One region of the Photorhabdus heterorhabditis genome, then DNA from elsewhere that is predicted to be linked to it. Evidence: predicted binding sites of a transcription regulator. Region 1 holds the regulator's gene; each other region holds the start of a gene.
What was found. The regulator LexA, encoded in region 1, represses DNA repair genes until DNA is damaged. The targets are predictions, from matches to a motif close to TNCTGTATGTACATACAGNA.
Positions count from the first base shown of each region.

Region 1 (7,091 bases):
TATTAACCTGAACTATCCAGAAATAGGTCTATTCTTAAATATGTAGATAGCTCGATTATTAATACTTATAAGCCTACTTTAAGTAAGGGAGAATTGTATGCCATCAAGAAGAGACGTCATGGTTGGAGGGTTAAGTCTTGCTGCTGCCGGTATTCTATCCACGGTATCTTCAACCAACGCTGCAACTGCTAATATAAAACTGCAAGAAGCTTATAAAGCAAGTAATACAGAAAAAGCACTTGATATTATTAGTCTTTATGATTTAGAAGAAGAAGCTCGTAAATTGATCCCTGCTTCTCATTTTGGTTATATTAGCAGTGGTTCAGGTGATGAATGGACTTTACGTGAAAACACGAGAGCCTTTGATAATTACCAAATTATTCCGCGCTATCTCGCAGGAGTAAAAGATCCTGACACAACAACCGAATTACTCGGCAGCAAAGTGGATATACCTATTTTCGTTCCTCCAATGGCAGCACATGGGCTGGCTCATATTACCGCGGAATTGGGAACAGCTAAAGGAGCCGCCGATGCTGGTGCACTGTTTACTGCACAAACGCTGTCTAATTCATCTCTTGATGAGATAGCCAAGATAAGTAATGGCCCCAAATGGTTCCAAATTTATTTTACCAAAGATATGGGCATTAACCGTGAACTGATACACCGGGCTAAAGCTATGGGCGCCACTGCAATAGTATTTACGGTTGATTTAGAATGGAATGGTAACAGGGAGGCCGATAAACGTAATAAATTTGTCTTCCCAAATTCACTTCCGTTTCCTAACATCCCTAATGCTCCTGTTGGTGCAACATTAAAAGAGATTTCTTCCATATTTAAACGGGATCTTGATTTCAAAGATCTAGAGTTTCTTGCCAAAGAATCGGGCCTTCCAATTATCGTAAAAGGTATTCAATCTGCCGAAAACGCTAAAGAATGTGTTGACTACGGAGCCTCGGCTATTCAGGTATCTAACCACGGTGGCCGACAGTTGGATACTGTCCCGGCAGCAATCACTTCATTACCAGGCATTGTTGAAGCTGTTGGGTCTAAAATTCCGGTCTATTTAGATGGAGGTATCCGCCGCGGCGTTCATGTATTTAAAGCTCTCGCATTAGGTGCTAAAGCTGTCGCTATCGGCAGACCAATTTTATATGGACTCGCATTAGGCGGAGCGCTAGGCGTTACATCCGTTTTAAATCTACTTAAGGATGAACTCAAACTTAGTATGAAACTGGCGGGATGTGCAGCCATTAAAGATATCGAGAAAAAATTTATCAGTCTAATTTAGCTCTTAACTAACTGATAAAAAACTCAGCCCCGTTTCATTTGAAATATGTAATTTCAGGAAATGGGGCAAATTACATTACATTTATAAACGATGGATCTTATAATGAAAAAATCTTTTATTTTACTTGCTGCTACCCTCTTTACATCTGGAGTTCAAGCTGCGGAATATGTCATTGATCCTAATCACACCAACGCCCGTTTTCAGATAGATCACTTCGCTACTACCACTAACCACGGTGGTTTTTATAATTTAGAAGGTAAAATAGAATTCTCACCAGCAGAAAAAAGAGGTATCGTCGATATATCCATTCCAATAAAAAATATCAATAGCGGTTCAACATCATTTGATAATCATTTAAAAAGCACTGATTTATTTGATGAAGTAAAATATCCAGTCATTCGTTTTGTTTCAACAAAATGGAATTTCGAAGGAGATAAAGTTAAAAGTGTTGATGGAAATCTCATATTAATGGGTCAAACACACCCTATTACCCTGAATGCAACAAAGTTCAACTGTTACCAAAGCCCAATTCTTAAGGTGGAAGTTTGTGGTGGAGATTTCCAGGCTCAATTAGACCGCACTCAATGGGGAATGAATTACCAGGTTAAAGAAGGCATTAGCAAACAAGTCGATTTGTATATTCAAGTCGAAGCTGCAAAAAAATAATGGGTGATTATCTTCTATATTAATTATTTATTCCCCCTTAAAGTTTCCTTTAAGGGGGAATGTTTCATATATACCCAATGGATTTCAAAATGGATCGCGACGGCAAGGGAGCAAATCCCCGGGAGCATAGATAACTATGTCATAGAGAACTATGTGACCGGGGTGAGTGAGTGCAGCCAACAAAGAGGCAACTTGAAAGATAACGGGTATAAATATTAATGCAGTACACGAGATGCAAGTGACTCATCGATATCTATCTCATAAATTTTCTGTTCTTCTATTCTACTACGTAAAGCGTCTTCAACTAATGTAGAGAAACCGGTCATCATTTGGCGTTCCATAATAATGCCTTTTGGTTCAGGCCATGGAAGATTAGCGATTGGCCAATCGCAATACAATTTATAATAATTAAATTGCTCTAACTTCCCTTTAGCTCTATCAAAATCATTATTCCAGTAAGCATTTCCCAATTGAAAGTTTATATAAAAATCATCAAAGCTACCGAAAATCTCATAAACATAATCAGCGGTTTTCAGCATATTTTTCCATGCCATTTCTTCACTGATATAATCAGCACAAAAGCAGTTACGACTTAAAACGATTGCAAGCCATAAATCGAATCCCCACACCAATGCCGGTGGACGCCCATTAACAGACTGAGAACATTTACGAATATAGTCAGGTGTTACCTCAGCTAATTTAGCAAGAATTTTAAATATTTTTCCATCACTAAGAGCAGTATCAACAACAAAATGTTTTGAATGTATCCCATCCCATAAGGTGGTTATCATTTTCATATAACCTTCTTCATCAATAATTCCCCAGTCGCTATATAATTGGGATTGATGTTCCTGGGCAGCTGATAATGGTAACAGATAATAACAATAATCGTCATGAACAACACGTGACTGTAAAGGATAATGTTCCAAAGTTTCACTCCAAAAACCGAACCAATAGTCACTGACAATATTCAACCGCAATACCTGACGCTTCTCTTCCGGTAAAAGAGATAAACCCGCTTGTTGATAGTAACGCCGTTGCTCCCATTCAGGACGTTTAATAATACGATAAATAATGACAGACAGTAACATTACTACCAATAATGCTACACTTCCTACCTTAGCCAAAAGTAAATAGTCTTCATCTGGAAAAGATACATCACCTATTATTAATAATATAATTGCTACAGATAATATAATCCCCATACATATCGCAATCAAAAATAGAATATTAATGACTGAATATAAAAAACGCATAAAAGGAGATTTTCTTCTCTCACAGATAATATTCTTTATTATCTGATAACCTTTAACAGGGAACTGTCTGTAATGAGGCTGATTTTGTAAAAGGTTTTTCATCACAAATGATTCCTTTTCGGAAATTACCTGTCATACATGATAATTCTTATCTGTGTTATCACAAACTTCAAAGAAACATTATTTTTGTGGCTAAGTACCAATTTAACCAAATTAACTCTATCAGGGGACAATCTCGATGAACTTTTCTGGATAATATTTTCTATCGTAGAAACATGATAACATCACAACATTGTCATCATGCTGGTTGTAAGGGGCGCAATGGAACTCGTTAATCAAAAAAAGTTAATGGAACAGGCGGAAGCTATTTGCCAGGCTCGGGGAGTCCGCTTTACCCCACAGAGGCTTGAAGTTTTACGTCTGATTTCAGAGCAACCTGGAGCAATCAGTGCTTATGATTTGCTGGATTTATTGCGAGCAGCAGAACCACAAGCTAAACCCCCAACCGTCTACCGAGCACTGGAATTTCTGCTAGAACAGGGATTTATTCATAAAATAGAATCTACCAACAGTTATGTGCTGTGCCACCATATTGAACAACCAAGCCACACCTCAGCGATGTTTATTTGTGACCGCTGCGGCTCGGTTTCAGAACGGGATGGCGGTGCCGTTGAATCTGCTATTCAACAATTAGCAAAAACTGCCGGATTCAGTTTACGTCATACAGTAATTGAAGCTCACGGATTGTGTTCACCTTGTGAAGAGATTGAATCTTGCTCTGAACGGGATGAATGCCAACATGACCACAGCATTGAGGTAAAAAAGAAATAAGCAGTCAGTACTTATCCCAATAGGCTACTTTATTTGCCACTGGTTGCAAAAAAATGAACCCGGGCAATACTCAGACAAAAGCTTTAGTTTTTGCATGCACTTTAATACGGTCAGAAAGGTGAACGAAGCGAGTCATCCTCGCATATTATTACTATGTGTACACTCCAATTGTGTACGCTCCATTCTGCTGTGCTGTCTGTATTCACTGTTCATTCACAAGAACAGCCGCAATAATTACACCTACTGAGTTAGACTCTTAATTTTGCTACAAATCAGCTATCAGGATAAAAAGACAACCGCAGAATCACGTTTAAGACAATCGTAATGATACATTCAATAACATGATTCTGCCGGAATATTACAATGTCCTGATCATCACTCAAAAAACAGTGACTTAATATATTACTATCAGATCCAGCCACAGCTACGAATCACTCCGACCGCCAACCCTTCGATTGTTAAGTTTTGATCACGTAGATCAACAACTATTGGTTTAAACTCTGAGTTTTCTGCCAGCAATTCAACTTTATTCCCAGTCTGTCTAAAACGTTTTACCGTTACTTCATCTTCAATACGGGCAACAATAACCTGCCCATTACGAACATCCTGTGTTTTATGCACAGCCAGCAGGTCACCATCCATAATTCCAATATCTTTCATAGACATTCCGCTGACTCTTAACAGGAAATCTGCATTTGGTTTAAACAATGCAGGATCAACCTGATAATGGCTTTCAATATGCTCCTGTGCCAGCAGTGGTTCACCTGCGGCAACACGACCAATCAACGGTAAACCAGATTCTTCAAGCAGCAAACGGATACCCCTGGACGCCCCGGCAACAATCTCTATCACCCCTTTACGAGCCAGCGCTTTTAAATGCTCTTCAGCCGCATTCGGTGAACGAAAGCCAAGATGTGATGCAATTTCAGCGCGCGTTGGCGGCATACCCGTTTGCGAAATGTGGTCACGCACTAAGTCATAAACTTGTTGCTGCCTTGCAGTAAGTGCTTTCACTTCGCCCCCTGTTTGTTTATACAGTCAAACTGTGAGTATATACAGGTAAATAGCAATTGGGAACCTGTCAGGACAGAAAATCAGCCAATTATAATACATTGATCGATGATTAATCGAAATTAACCCATGAAAAACTGCCAAAGAACTGTACTCCAGATAATTAATGCCAGAATAATCGTCAAAAAGACTGCCGCAGAACCCATATCTTTCGCCCGACCGGATAGCTCATGGAACTCACTGCCAATACGATCAACAATCGCCTCAATAGCACTGTTCAGAATTTCCATAATCAAGACCAACATAATTGAACCAATCAGTAAAATACGTTCAATTACGCTGACATCCAGATAAAAGGCAACAATCAGAGCCAATATTGCTACGATTATTTCCTCCCGGAAAGCAGCTTCATTCTGCCATGCAGCCTTAATACCTTTCACCGAATATCTTGTTGCTTTAATAATACGGGTCAGTCCCACGGATTGATTTTTCATAAATTGCTCACATCCTATATGAAGTTGTTTGCCACTTTTCATGTTTATTATTGTCTTAACTCAACAGATCTCAACAACTGTTTCTGGTATGCTTGCGACCTATTGCTAACAAGAGGCTTTAGTTATTTATGTCAGGTTGGCGTAAAATATATTATAAATTATTGAATTTACCACTAAAAATACTGGTAAAGAGCAAACTTATTCCTACAGATCCCATCACTGAATTGCGGCTCGATACTACACGTCCAATCTTGTACGTGTTGCCGTATCACTCCAAAGCAGACTTACTGACATTACGTCAGCAATGCCTGGAGCAGGATCTGCCAGACCCTTTAAATCCACTGGAGGTAGGTGACACTGAACTTCCCGGTTATGTTTTTATTGATAATGGCCCACGCGTATTCCGTTATTACGCACCAAAGCAAGAATCTGTAAAAATTTTCCATGATTATCTGGATTTGCATCGCAATAATCCAAACCTGGATATTCAGATGCTGCCAGTTTCTGTCATGTTTGGCCGTTCACCCGGACGTGAAGGGCAAAGCACCCCATATCTACGGTTACTGAATGGTATCCAGAAATTCTTTGCCATTCTCTGGCTGGGCCGGGATAGTTTTGTACGTTTTTCCAATACAGTATCTCTGCGCTATATGGCGACTGAGCATGGTACTGACAAGACGATTGCCCATAAACTGGCTCGTGTGGCACGGATGCACTATTCTCGTCAGCGTCTGGCGGCAGTAGGTCCGCGCCTACCTGTTCGTCAAGAGCTGTTTAATAAGTTATTGGCGTCGAAAGCAATAGAAAAAGCCGTCTCCGATGAGGTTCGTACCAAGAAAATCTCACATGAGAAAGCTCAACAGAATGCTATCAACATCATGGAAGAGATTGCTGCTAATTTTTCTTATGAAACTCTACGACTGTCAGGACGCGTACTTGGTTGGACCTGGAACCGTCTGTATCAGGGGATCAACGTTCACAATGCTGAGCGGGTCCGTCGTCTGGCACAGGACGGTCACGAGCTGGTTTATGCTCCTTGCCATCGTAGCCATATGGATTATCTGCTACTTTCCTATGTACTCTATCATCAAGGCTTGGTGCCGCCACATATCGCCGCAGGCATCAACCTGAATTTCTGGCCGGCAGGACCGATATTCCGCCGTTTGGGTGCATTCTTTATCCGTCGTACTTTCAAAGGTAACAAACTCTACTCCACGATATTCCGTGAATATCTGGGTGAGTTATTTGCACGCGGTTATTCTGTCGAATACTTTATGGAAGGCGGTCGTTCCCGAACTGGTCGTTTGCTCGATCCCAAAACGGGCACCCTGACCATGACGTTACAAGCATTGTTGAGAGGTGAATCACGTCCAATCACGATCATTCCAATTTATATTGGTTACGAGCATGTGATGGAAGTTGCTACCTACGCGAAAGAACTGCGTGGCGCAACTAAAGAAAAAGAAGGCTTTTTCCAGATGATACGTGGTTTACGTAAACTTCGTAATCTGGGACAAGGCTATGTGAACTTTGGCGAACCTATCC
Region 1 is NZ_LJCS01000018.1:3,767-10,857, forward strand. Features, by position in the region: gene AM629_RS08530 (lactate oxidase) at 98-1,288, shown strand; gene AM629_RS08535 (YceI family protein) at 1,391-1,954, shown strand; gene AM629_RS08540 (DUF1266 domain-containing protein) at 2,170-3,312, opposite strand; gene zur (zinc uptake transcriptional repressor Zur) at 3,532-4,041, shown strand; gene lexA (transcriptional repressor LexA) at 4,450-5,055, opposite strand; gene AM629_RS08555 (diacylglycerol kinase) at 5,175-5,546, opposite strand; gene plsB (glycerol-3-phosphate 1-O-acyltransferase PlsB) at 5,675-7,091, shown strand, end outside.

Region 2 (7,091 bases), on a different contig from region 1:
CCTTTCTGAATGATTTTATATTGAGACCACTCTTTAGCATCGTTACGGGTAATCAGCATAAATGGGGTGTTTCCTGTTGCATCTTTTAACCAAGTGGCGGTTACCTGTTCAACAAATGGATTATAGAACCACAAGGTTTTACCATCTGATACCAAAACACTTTCGTCCGGTGATGTCATATGCCAGTTAAACAAGTTTGGACGTTTAACCCACAATTGCCCGTCACCTTCCTGAATTGTCGCACCATCATCACTGGTTACTATCTGAGTAAAACTGGCATGAAAACTACTTATTTTGCCCAAACGTTCCTGTAAATTCCGACTCGCACTTGCCCATACAGAAGTGACACTCATGCTAGCCATCAAACAACCTATCAATATCAGCTTTTTCATGTAAGAGATACCTTTACTCAGCGTTATTACCCGGTGTATTTATTATCGGAGCTTTCCACATATTAAAATTAACTATCAGCGCTCATGCGGCGGTGGCGCCAATACTTCGCGATTACCATTATGGCCCGGAGTGCTGACAATCTGCTGTGCCTCCATCTGTTCGACAATCCGCGCAGCACGGTTATAACCGATACGGAACTGGCGCTGTACACCAGAAATCGAAACCCGCCGTTTTTCAATAACGAATTCAACCGCTTGATCGAACAGTGCATCTAACTCTTCACCGCTATCCAAACCCAGACTACCTTCCGCATCATCACCGCCACTAAGAATATTATCAATATATTCTGGACGGCCACGGGCTTTCCAATCATTCACCACCTCATGAACTTCTTGATCCCGTACAAATGCGCCGTGAACACGCACCGGAATAGAAGAGTTTGGCGCCAGATAAAGCATGTCTCCCATGCCCAACAGAGATTCAGCGCCCGCCTGATCAAGGATAGTGCGAGAATCAATTTTGCTGGATACCGTAAAAGCAATACGGGTTGGTATATTCGCTTTAATCAGACCGGTAATAATATCGACAGATGGACGTTGCGTTGCCAGCACTAAATGAATGCCGGCAGCCCGCGCTTTCTGCGCCAAACGTGCAATTAGCTCTTCCACTTTTTTGCCAACTGTCATCATCAAGTCAGCAAATTCATCTACCATGACAACGATATACGGCTCTTTTTTTAGCACAGGGTGAGTGACATCCATGCTATCGCCCGGTTTCCAGAATGGATCTGGAATTGGACGTCCCATCTCTTCAGCCTGTTTAACCTTTTCGTTATAACCTGCCAGGTTACGTACACCTAATGCAGACATCAGTTTATAACGGCGTTCCATTTCACCAACACACCAACGTAGTGCATTAGCTGCATCTTTCATGTCGGTAACAACTTCAGTCAACAGATGTGGAATGCCTTCATAAACCGACAATTCCAGCATTTTCGGGTCAATCATGATAAAGCGAACATCTTCCGGTTTTGCTTTATAGAGGATACTGAGGATCATAGCGTTGACACCAACAGATTTACCCGAACCGGTTGTACCCGCCACCAGCAAGTGCGGCATTTTACCTAAATCAGCCACAACTGGCTGACCGCCAATATCTTTACCTAATACAATTGTCAGTGGTGATGGGTTGTCACGGAACTTTTCACAATCCAATACTTCACGCAAATAGACTGTCTGGCGTTTTTTATTCGGCAATTCCAAACCGACATAAGGTTTACCCGGAATGACTTCAACAATACGTACCGCTACCGCAGATAAGGAACGCGCAAGATCTCTCGATAAGTTGGAAATACGTGATGCTTTAACACCCGGAGCCAAATCCAATTCAAACCGAGTGATCACCGGACCTGGCGAGAAACCCACTACATCGGCTTTAACCCGATAGTCACTCAGACGCGCTTCAATCAAACGAGCCGTTTGCTCAAGGGCAAACATATCAACCGGCTCTTCTTCTGCCAAAGGGCTGGCTAATAGATCAAGCGAAGGCATTGGCGTCGTTGGCTTTGGTAATGGCTGATCATTACGGATCAAAAATGGATGGAACAAACTATCCTGCTGCGGTTGCTGCGGTTGCTGCGGTTGCTGCGGTTGCTGCACAACAGTGTGTGCTGGCGCTGGCATAAAAGTAATTTCTGTGGATAGTTCGGATTTATTTTCTGGCTCTGATTGAACAGAAGGCATAAATAACGGCTCTGCCGACTCTTTTTTCACTAAATCTTCAACTGGTGAGAAATTATCAAAGTTAGACAAACTTTCCAAGGCAATGTTCTCTTTTTCCCCTTGGTAGTTCTGTTCCTGATAACGCTCACGTTGCTGCGGCTCAACGGCTCGTTTAACAATTTCTGGCTGAACCTTCTCTGCCATTGAAGGCTGATTTTTCGGTTCAAACGGGTTCGGCATTATTTGAGACTCAATTGGAACATCTTCCTCTGTATCCGCAGGCATGCGATAACGTTCGCGCTGTTGTTCAAGAAACTGTTGTCGCAACAACTCTTCTTGCTGCTTATCAGACTCAGCATCAGCCCATTCCTCTACCTGCTGTCTGGTCTCTTCTTCACGCTGTTGCTGCTCTGCAAGACGCTGTGAAGGCACTTTGATGCCATATAATTCACGACGGGTTGGAATACGGACAGGATTAGGACGAGGCAACTCTGGCCCGATCCCCTGCTTAACCTGAGAGTTGCCTGTAATAACCGCTGCCGATGTTGCTGTTACTGCAACCTTTAGCTCGGTTTCCGGCATAGAAGTGAGTGTGTCACTACTGCTTTGCCTATTTTCAATCGGCTCAAATGTCGGAACTACGTCAACAGCTTGTTCAGATGCAGGTTGGAAATTATGCTCAGAAGGAATTTCAAATGTATAACGAATCGGTTCGTCATCATTTTTTTCATATTCTTCTGCTTTTTCTGTTTCTTCTGCTAATGACCGGGACTCTACAGCAACATCGGATGCATTGACCAGAATTTCAGGTTCAGCATCAATGTCAGCCATATTAACGGTTGGAATATCAAGTCGCTGCTTTTCTTCAATTTCCGCTTTCTCTGATTCCGGTTCATTTAGTTCAGCTTTTGCTAATTCCGCAGCTGAAAGTGCAGTAAACAGCACATCATCATGATCGATATCAGTTACTTTAAATTCTGGTTCTGTTTTGCCATAAGCAGAGCTGTCCTGCTCAATAGCGGTTTCACTATATGATGATGATGACGTATATTCTTGTTCATTACGGCTACGGTTGGTCACATATCCTATTGCCCCCAGAATAACTGCCCCGGTTTTTTCCGCAATAGTCAACCACGACCAGCCGGTAAATAACGTAAATCCAATTGCCCAAATACACAGTAACATCAGCGTCGCTCCCAGCTCATTAAACCAGGGCAACATAGCACTACTAAACAGGCTGCCAATAATGCCACCAGAGGCAAAATAATGGAGATCATCAACATTCAATGCCGCTAATCCACATGAAGTCAGAACTATTGCCAATGCCCCAATTACACGCAAAGCAAGCACAAAGAAATCGACATATTCTCGGTCATCATGTTGTATGAAAGCAGTCCAACAACCCAATATCATCAATGGAGGAATGGTGTAAGCCAAAATACCAAACGCAGAAAACAGAGTATCAGCCAGCCATGCACCAACACCTCCCCCCAAATTATGAACTGGTTCATGCCATGCAGTCTGAGACCAACTGGGATCAGAAGGGTTAAAACTGATAAGTGCGACCATCAGATAAGCCGCTACGATAACAATGACAAGCAGTACAGCCTCTAACAACCTGCGCCCACTACTCAGTCTCTTCAACTCAATATTTTTATCTTCTGTATATTCCTGGCTCAAGAAAGGCTCTCCAGGTTTCCTGTTGATTTAACGGAACAACGCCGAGATAGCTCAGCGTTGAAACTGTATGCATAAACAGGAGTGTACCTAAGTTCTTCCAGTTTTGCATCTGTACATTTTTGGCAAGATCTCAGCGAGTCTTAATGACCAGACGGTTACTCTGCTTCACTTCTTCCATCACAACATATGTGCGGGTGTCATTAACACCTGGCAGACGTAGCAAAGTTTCGCCCAGTAACTTACGATACGCTGACATGTCCGGTACGCGGGTTTTCAATAAGTAGTCGAAATCACCGGAAACTAAATGACATTCCTGAATCTCTTCCAATTTCTGCACAGCAGCATTGAATTGTTCAAAAACATCTGGAGCACCACGGTTCAGGGTAATTTCAACAAATACCAACAATGATGCATCCAAATAATGAGGATTTAGCAACGCGGTGTAGCCAGTAATAAATCCCTGGCGTTCCAAGCGACGAACCCGCTCCAAACAAGGTGTTGGTGACAACCCTACCCGTTTAGACAGTTCTACGTTAGAAATTCTACCATCTTTCTGCAACTCATTGAGTATATTACGATCTATACGATCAAGATCTTTTCCCGGACGCTTTTTATTATCTATCATCTTAATGATCTCTCTTTATTTTCCTACACCCATAACATTTTCCCCTATCTCTCTTGAGTTTGAGTTGGAAAAGATGTCCTAAATTAAAGCCCGCCTTATCACAGTCATGTAGCTCACAGGCCATTTTTTTAGTGCTATACCGAGGATTATCCGCATGTCGATTTGTCGATTTTTATAGAAACGAATTTAGCGAAGTGGATAATTATCTCTTACAGTGATGTTTTCGCAAATGCACAGCCGATTGTCAAAGTAAATGAATAAAAATCAGAACAACCTGTGGAACAAATTTTCAGTTAATCGTTTCAATAGCCTACCATTGATTAAAAAGAAGCAAATCAAATTCAAACCGCATTAAAAGAACACTTTTCTCAGGTTAAAATCATTATTAGCTAATATCTATCGGTAAAATCGTTAGTAACATGAGTATTTTAGCTTTTTTTACCCTCCTATTTCTCCTACAATCGCCCGATATATGATGTGATAAATGGAAATGAGGTATTCATGAGCACCGCCCACCACAAACTCATTATTCTTGGCTCTGGCCCGGCCGGTTATACGGCTGCGGTTTATGCTGCCCGGGCAAACTTAAATCCAGCTCTTATTACCGGAGTAGAAAAAGGCGGTCAGTTGACTACCACCACTGAAGTCGAGAACTGGCCAGGTGATCCTGAAGGTCTGACCGGCCCTGGGTTAATGGAACGTATGCACCAACATGCCGAAAAATTCCAGACCGAAATCATTTTTGACCATATTCAAAAAGTTGATCTGCAAAACCGACCTTTCCGCCTTTATGGTGATGAACAAGAATATACCTGTGACGCATTGATTATCGCAACAGGGGCTTCTGCACGTTATCTTGGTCTGCCTTCTGAAGACGCATTCAAAGGCCGTGGTATTTCAGCCTGTGCAACCTGCGATGGTTTCTTTTATCGTAACCAGAAAGTTGCCGTTGTCGGTGGCGGTAATACCGCTGTAGAAGAAACCTTATACTTGGCTAATATTGCATCAGAAGTTCATCTAATTCATCGCCGGGATACATTCCGCTCAGAAAAGATCCTGATTAGCCGTCTGATGGATAAAGTAAAAAACGGCAATATCGTCTTGCACACTGATCGTACTCTGGATGAAGTTCTTGGTGATGATATGGGTGTTACCGGTGTTCGCCTGCGCGATACCAAAAGCGACACCACAGAAGAATTAGCCGTTACCGGTACATTCATTGCTATCGGACATACTCCCAACACAGCTATCTTTGAAGGCCAATTAGAACTGGATAATGGTTACATTCAAGTGCAATCTGGTTTACAAGGTAACGCTACTCAAACCTCAATTCCCGGTGTATTTGCCGCCGGTGATGTGATGGACCACACCTATCGTCAGGCAATTACATCTGCCGGTACGGGTTGTATGGCTGCCCTTGATGCAGAACGGTTCCTGGATGAGCTGGCAACTAAATCTAAATAAATTCTTTTTCTTTCAAGGCGCTATTTCGGTAGCACCTTTTAACATGTAACATATCGGCAGGCTGCTGACACCAGTCCAGTCTCTTTAGTACATCGTTATCATCACCCGCTAAATCAGAAGTTTTTCCTATGGATAAAACAAGACAGTATGAATTGATTCGCTGGCTAAAGCAGCAAAGTGCTCCAGCCCAGCGCTGGCTCCGCCTGTCCATGCTATTTGGCTTAATCAGTGGATTGTTGATCATCACCCAAGCCTGGTTACTGGCCTCAATCCTGCAAGCTTTAATCATGGATAATATCCCCCGCGAACACATCACAGATAAATTTTTGATGTTGGCAGCGACTTTTGCTCTACGGGCAATGATCAGTGCTATCCGGGAACGAATTGGTTTTATTTGTGGCAAAATCGTGCGCCAGAAAATCCGCGCTATGGTATTAGATAAGCTTGAACAACTTGGCCCGGTATGGGTTAAAGGCAAACCAGCAGGTAGCTGGGCAACAATTATTCTTGAGCAGATTGAAGATATGCAAGATTATTACTCCCGCTATCTGCCTCAGATGTATCTCGCCGTGATGATCCCTATTCTCATCCTGATTACCTTATTTCCGATTAATTGGGCTGCCGGGCTGATTTTGTTCGCGACCGCCCCACTTATTCCCTTGTTTATGGCATTAGTTGGTTTAGGTGCAGCAGATGCTAACCGACGCAATTTCGTCGCTTTAGGACGATTGAGCGGTAATTTCCTTGATCGTCTGCGCGGATTGGAAACACTGCGCCTGTTTTATCGTGGTAAAGCAGAAATACAACAGATCAGCGAATCCACTGATAACTTCCGCCGCAGAACGATGGAAGTTCTGCGGATGGCGTTTCTCTCTTCAGCTGTGCTGGAATTCTTTGCGGCTATTTCCATTGCCGTCGTCGCTGTCTATTTTGGTTTTTCCTATCTTGGTGAACTTAATTTTGGCAGTTACGGTATGGGAATCACTCTATTTGCGGGTTTTTTAGTGTTGATCCTCGCGCCGGAGTTTTTCCAGCCACTACGTGATCTTGGTACTTATTATCACGCTAAAGCACAAGCCATTGGAGCAGCCGAATCGTTAGTCACGTTGTTAAGCAGTGATGGTGAGCAAGCCCCCTCCGGTGGCGGTAAAACGCTATCCCCCCAAGATTCAGTGACGATAATCGCTAATAATCTGGAAATTCTGGCT
Region 2 is NZ_LJCS01000048.1:4,268-11,358, forward strand. Features, by position in the region: gene lolA (outer membrane lipoprotein periplasmic chaperone LolA) at 1-392, opposite strand, end outside; gene AM629_RS15240 (DNA translocase FtsK 4TM domain-containing protein) at 468-3,794, opposite strand; gene lrp (leucine-responsive transcriptional regulator Lrp) at 3,925-4,419, opposite strand; gene trxB (thioredoxin-disulfide reductase) at 4,921-5,883, shown strand; gene cydD (heme ABC transporter permease/ATP-binding protein CydD) at 6,012-7,091, shown strand, end outside.
Region 2: a site for LexA is predicted at 3,856-3,875, ahead of AM629_RS15240 (DNA translocase FtsK 4TM domain-containing protein). Genes of this name have one in related genera too.

Region 3 (7,091 bases), on a different contig from region 1:
ACAAATGAAATTGAACACTGGTTGGTAGAAACTGTTCGTCGTCAGGCAGAGCAAGTCAATATTGCTATGCCACAGGTTGCGATTTATGCTGCACCTGATATTAATGCATTTGCTACCGGAGCGCGTCGTAATGCTTCGCTGGTAGCTGTCAGTACTGGTCTATTGGACAATATGAGCCGAGCAGAAGCGGAAGCTGTTATCGCTCATGAGATTAGCCATATTGCTAATGGTGATATGGTGACCATGACTTTGTTGCAAGGGATAGTAAATACTTTTGTTATCTTTATCTCCCGTTTGTTGGCTCAGGCTGTATCAAGTTTTCTGTCTGGCAACGATAACGAAGAAGAGAGTAGTAACTCCGGTAATCCGATTGTTTACATGGTTGTTTCAATGGTGCTGGAAATAGTATTCGGTATTCTGGCGAGCATTATTACTATGTGGTTTTCTCGTTATCGTGAATTCCATGCAGATGCAGGTTCTGCCAAGTTGGTGGGCCGTGAGAAGATGATTGCTGCCTTACAGCGTCTGAAAACCAGTTATGAGCCGCAAGAAGAGGGCAGTATGATGGCGTTCTGTATTAATGGGAAATCTAAAACATTCAGTGAGCTGTTTCTGTCTCACCCGCCATTAGATAAGCGTATTGAAGCACTGCGTAGTGGTCAATACCTGAATAAATAATATTGTGAATGAAGTAAAAAAGCTGGGAGTGTTTCCCAGCTTTTAAAAATTTATAGCTGATTTAACCTAATTTCTTCTTCCTGATTGAATATGGCTGTATCGGTTTTCCCCAGCAATTGGCTGGTAATTGTACCTGCGGTTATTGAACCACTTACATTCAAGGCGGTGCGGCCCATATCAATAAGAGGCTCAACAGAAATCAATAGGGCAATTAACGTTACAGGTAACCCCATTGCCGGTAAAACGATTAATGCGGCAAATGTGGCTCCTCCACCTACGCCGGCAACGCCAGCAGAGCTGATAGTTACAATACCAACTAGTGTCGCGATCCACATGGGGTCAAATGGATTTATTCCTATTGTTGGAGCAACCATGGTTGCCAGCATGGCAGGATAAATACCGGCACAACCATTCTGACCAATTGTTGCACCAAAAGAGGCAGAGAAACTGGCGATAGACTCAGGTACACCGATACGAAATGTCTGGGTTTCAACATTCAGTGGAATACTGGCTGCACTTGAACGGCTGGTGAATGCAAAGGTTAGCGCTGGCCAGGTTTTTCTGAAAAATTTTACTGGATTGATGCCAGTAAGAGAGAGCAGAAACCCATGAACAACAAACATCAGAGCTAGTGCAATATAGGATGCGATAACAAAACTGCCCAGTTTCACGATTTCGTGGATGTTAGAGTTAGCGACAACTTTAGTCATCAGAGCCATGACACCATATGGCGTCAGGCTCATAACCAGACGAACCAATTTCATTGTCCATGCTTGCATAGTATCGATAGCGACTAATATTTGCTCACCACGTTGGTGATCATCTTTCAGCATTTGCAACGCAGCAATACCCAGGAAGGTTGCAAAAATAACAACACTGATAATAGAAGTTGGATTGACACCAGTTAAATCAGCAAATGGGTTTTTAGGAATAAAAGACAAAATTAACTGTGGCACAGACAAGTCAGAGACTTTGCCCATATAGTTATTTTCGATAGCAGACAGGCGTGCTGTTTCTTGGGTTCCTTGAACTAGACCTTCTGCAGTCAAGCCGAACAGGTTGGTAATAATGATACCGACAAGCGCTGCGATCATTGTAGTGAACAGTAGCATTCCGATGGTTAGAAAACTGATTTTTCCTAAAGAAGATGCTTTATGTAATTTGGCAATTGCGCTCAGAATAGAGGCAAATACCAGCGGCATAATCACCATTTGCAAAAGCTGTACGTAACCATTGCCAACAATGTTGAACCATGATACTGATTCTTTCACTGTGGCATTATCGGGACCATAAATGAGTTGTAGTGCTAGGCCAAAAATAACACCAATGGCAAGGCCGATAAGAACTTTTTTCGACAGACTCCATTGATGTGAACTGGCTTTTGACAATAGCAAAAGCAGTGCTGCAAAGATGAGCACATTCAGAATGAGTGATAAATTCATTCCCAAACTCCAGAATTCAATTAATTAGATAATAAGCTGTATTGAATCGTGTAAGTTTGTGAACGAACACATTACAACAAGCAGTTGTAAAACATAATATCAGCTTAAATTATTCCTATTTATAACTAGATCGAATTTGATATAACAAATGTAATAATTAAGATTTAGTTTCAGTCAATCAGAGCATTAAAAATAGCGTTCCTTAATGCAATCTATATAAAAAAATATGGAGTATTCAATGTGTTCTGGTAGGAAAATGGCAATAACGATCAATAGAGCAGAAATAAATCTTTCTGCTTTCTTGTTTCCCTGCTTACCAAGCACAGGTAAGCGAAAACGTATCTTTATTGGCCATAATAACGGTACACCAGCGGGAGTCAGCATATCTGCAATCAGATGACTTAGATAGCCAACAATCATGGCATGGAAAAAATCAGTTGGGATAAGCCACTCTTCTGGTATTTTTAACCAAAATAAGGCAACACCTAATATGAGGGCAAGGAGACTATGGGTAAATCCTCTGTGTCCACATAATTTGGCGATTGGTATGGAGATAAACCTGAATAATTTACCTAGGGTTGAATTTGGGTGATCTATATCTGGTAACAATGCGGTGAGAAGCACTCCTGGTAGCATATGTAACCAGTCACCATGAGCTATTTCTGGTGTTATTTTGAGTTTTTGCGCCAGAATAATGCTGGCAACTGAAAATAAAAGATGCCCTTCCGCGGTCATAAATTCCTCTGACTGGTGACTGTCTATCCATACAGTGGGCGAGTATAGTGGGTTTTATGCGGGTAAGATAGAGGGTGAAAAACAAAAATATTTTATTTATTAATAAATAACATTAATATTTAATCAAGTTTTTATTTGACAGAATAAGATATAAGCACTAAGGCTGCTATGTGAACAATCAAGAACTGCCATCTGAACAGATAATGGCAGTTAAAGTCAGAGTCAAACGATATCCGTTACACTTAGTTGTTCGAGTGAATGCAGTTTAATATCAGCTAATGCCCAACGTGGATCATTGAAATGATGAGCTGATGGTACAACGATTGAACGCATTCTTGCTGCTTTTGTTGCTATCATTCCATTAAATGAATCTTCTAAAGCTACACAATTTATTGGGGCAACCCCCAGTTGTTCAGCAGCACGTAAATAAACTTCGGGATTGGGTTTACTATGAGGTAATTTGGCAGCCGAAACGACAGTATCGAAATAATGACGCAAGTTGAACATTTCTAACACTTGTTCCAACATATATTGAGGGGAAGCTGAAGCTAGGCCGATTTTCAATTCCTGTTCACGGCAAAGGCTTAAAGCATGTTCAGTACCTGGGAGTAAGGGGTGGTTTTCTTTTATCAAATTGATAACGTGGTCAATAATCCGCTGTTCCACTTCTGATTTCGGTACACCTTGCCACGGAGAAGCCTGATACTATAGCTCTACAACATGGTCAATACGTAATCCAAGAGTATCTGGTAGTTTTTCCACCAAAGATAGATCCAAGCCTAATTCACCGAATACTTCCTTCTCTCCTTGGGCTCAATAGGGTTCAGAGTCAATCAGCAAACCATCCATGTCAAAAATGGCTGCTTTTATTGGTAAATGAAAGGACATTAGCATCTCCCACTGGTTATATAGTTAGCGAAAACAGATTGTAGCAATCCTAATAGATGAAATCTTTTTCTTATGGGGAACATGGTAAGAAATGCTTAGTTAATTAAATATAAAGTTAAATTTAATGACTGATGGGCTATGATTAGACAAAAATTATTACTACGAGGGATATTGATGACTTACCAGAAAGCTGGATATATCGCTATTATTAAGCGAGTTTTAGGTTGGGTGATTTTTATTCCGGCACTTTTATCGACTATCGTTTCTGTGATCAATCTTGTTTGGCAGCAAGGTATTAAAGGTGATGGTATCAATGCTGTTTTGGATGATTTTCTGAAAATGATGGCGGAAATGATGCGTTTTAATACTCCATTCTTGGATTTCTTCTGGAAAAATTCGCCAACGCCTGATCTTTGGGTTGATTTTACAGGATCAACTCTTGGTTTTTTGATTATCTATTTCCTTATTTTTGTTGGTCTCGCCATGAGTGCATCTGGTCAACGTATGTATAGGCAAGTAAAGTTTATACGTGAAAGTATTGAAGATCAGCTTATTCTTGAAAGAGCTAAAGGTAGCGATGGTCTGACAAGAGAGCAGATTGAATCAAGAATTAAACTTCCTCATCATACACTGTTCAGTCAGATTTATATCTTATATATTTCACCGGTAATTATCGGTGTAGCCGCTTATTTTATACTAGGAATTTTAGGTTGGTAAGTTCTCCGATGGTTATAGCTGCGGAATGAAATGTTTTCGCAGCTTGATTAGTTGTTTATTGGCTATCTTCGGCCAGAATATTATCGATAATGTTTTGAACTGCAACAAAATTATCACCACCAAACAGGTTGCACCGGTTAAGTAAGTAATAGAGTTGGTATACAGGTTGTCGCTCAATGAAATTGATGGGGAGTGGCCATACGCTCTGATAGCCATCAAAGATTTGCATTGGTAAGTCTGGGTATAATGGTAACATGGCGAAATCACACTCACGATCTCCCCAATAACAGGCTGGGTCGAAAACAACTACATGATCATCTAGAGAAGCACAATTGGCTGGCCAGAGATCTCCATGTAAGAGTGAGGGTTGTGGATGGTGATGTTGGAGTTTGTTACTTACAGCTTGAACGATATTATCAATATCACCAAATATCATGTCTTTTTCTGCCGCAATCTGTAATTGCCAACCAACCCTTTTCTCCGCATAAAATTGATGCCAACGACGTTGCCAGCCATTTGGTTGCGGTGTTGTTGCTAGCATATTGTCAAAATCAAAGCCGAATTGAGGTTGTTCACTCCATTGATGAAGTGCGGCCAGTTGTTGGCCGAAACAGTAGGCACTGTGAGGATCAAAAGATTTTAAAGGCAGAAATTCAAGTAATAAAAAACTATGATCACGATCACTACCAATACCATAAACAGCCGGGACACGGATAGTTTGGCTGCGTGCCAGTAGCTCAAGTTGTTCTGATTCTGCTTTGAAGACAGGAAGCATTTCCCTCATGTTAGATTTGACAAAAATTTGCCTTTCTCCATGAATGATTCGCCAAGATTGATGGATATCGCCTCCGACTAACTCAGTTTTATCACGAATTTCAGCAACACCGAAATGCTCATTCAACAAACGATTTACTGCTTGCCACATGGTTCACCTCTCTACGCCCTTAATCACTTTATAAACAATTAACAATTATAGTCAGAGAAAATATATGATCAGGTAAAAAAGATGATTAACGGGGTTATATCTCAAAACGGATATAACCCTTTTTGTTATTGATTGGGTTCGTTAGAGATCTTCAGAGAAACTTGATGCGTTTTATGTTTGGATTTTATTCTTGCCAGTTTTATTTGACTGTAAACCAATGCCAGTGTAAAGAAAATAGCTTGGACAATAACAATACACGGGCCTGTTGCTCCATCAATGTGGAAACTAATAAGTGTACCAAGAACACAGGAACTGACCGATGCAATAATAGCAACAATTAACATTCGATCAAAGCTGCGGCATAGCGTGAAAGCGATAATTCCCGGCGATATCAACATTGCAATGACTAGAATCATTCCTACAGCCTGCAAGGAGGCGACAATCGTCATTGCTAACAGGCAAAGCAAGCCGTAATGTAAAAATTTAACAGGCAATCCCACTACACGCGCTTGATGAGGATCAAAGCAGTAAAGCATGAAATCTTTGCGTTTCAGCAGTACCACCACCATGGTAATACAGGTAATCCATAATGTTTGATTCAATTCATCTTTAGTTATCCCTAATATATTACCAAACAGAATATGGGTGAGATGTTGGTCGGTATCCATTCGGGCAAAAAGAACTAGACCAAAAGCGAACATACCAGAAAAGACAATTCCCATAACAGTATCTTCTTTTATTCGGCTGTGTTCTTTCAAATATCCTGTTGCAAAAGCACAAAAAATACCAGAAAGAAATGCGCCAATAGCCAATGGTATCCCGGCAGCAAAAGCCAGAACAATCCCTGGTAATACTGCGTGAGAGATAGCATCACCCATTAACGACCAGCCTTTAAGTACCAGATAGCAAGAGAGCATCGCACACACTGCGCCTGTTACAATAGCTGCGAATATTGCCCGTTGCATAAACGGAAACATAAATGGTTCAGTGATTAGTTGAATCAATTCATCCATGATTGCTTCTCCTGAGCCAATGTCGAGGATTCTTTTCTGGCACGTATACGAGAAGCGAATAGTCCGTGTTTTGGTGCAAAGAAGAACGCTAATAAGAAAATAACTGTTTGCAGTGTGACGATAACACCACCGGTGGCACCATTAAGAAAGAAGCTTAGGTAAGCGCCAAATGCACTGGTCAGGGAACCAATAGCAATTGCAATTATTAATAGGTACTTAAAACGGTCAGTCAGCAAATAAGCTGTTGCTCCTGGAGTTACTACCATTGCGATCACTAGAATGGCGCCAACAGTTTGTAAAGCTGCAACTGTACATGCGCTCAATAAAGTAAAAAAAATAATTTTCATCCTCAAGGGCGATAGGCCAATAGAACGTGCATGGGTTTCATCAAAGAACACAATGAGTAAATCTTTCCAGATAAACATTAACACGATAAATGAAACTGCAATAATGATTTCAACCTGAAGAACATCTTCATCAGCGATACCAAGGATATTGCCAAGAATAATGGTTTGTACGTTAACGGATGTTGGATTAAGAGAAACGATTAATAAGCCGGCAGCAAAGAAGGTAGAAAATATAAACCCGATCACCGCATCTTCACGTAAGCGAGTAATATGACGAACCAGAGTCATCGACAGGGCTGCCAGCATACCAGTAAAAAAAGCGCCACCAGCATAAGGAAGACCTAGT
Region 3 is NZ_LJCS01000005.1:59,469-66,559, reverse strand. Features, by position in the region: gene htpX (protease HtpX) at 1-678, shown strand, start outside; gene AM629_RS03425 (L-cystine transporter) at 729-2,120, opposite strand; gene AM629_RS03420 (metal-dependent hydrolase) at 2,307-2,855, opposite strand; partial or broken gene hxpB (hexitol phosphatase HxpB) at 3,078-3,743, opposite strand; gene AM629_RS03410 (YniB family protein) at 3,918-4,460, shown strand; gene AM629_RS03405 (fructosamine kinase family protein) at 4,516-5,385, opposite strand; gene AM629_RS03400 (metal ABC transporter permease) at 5,511-6,398, opposite strand; gene AM629_RS03395 (metal ABC transporter permease) at 6,386-7,091, opposite strand, start outside.
Region 3: a site for LexA is predicted at 2,873-2,892, ahead of AM629_RS03420 (metal-dependent hydrolase). Genes of this name have one in related genera too.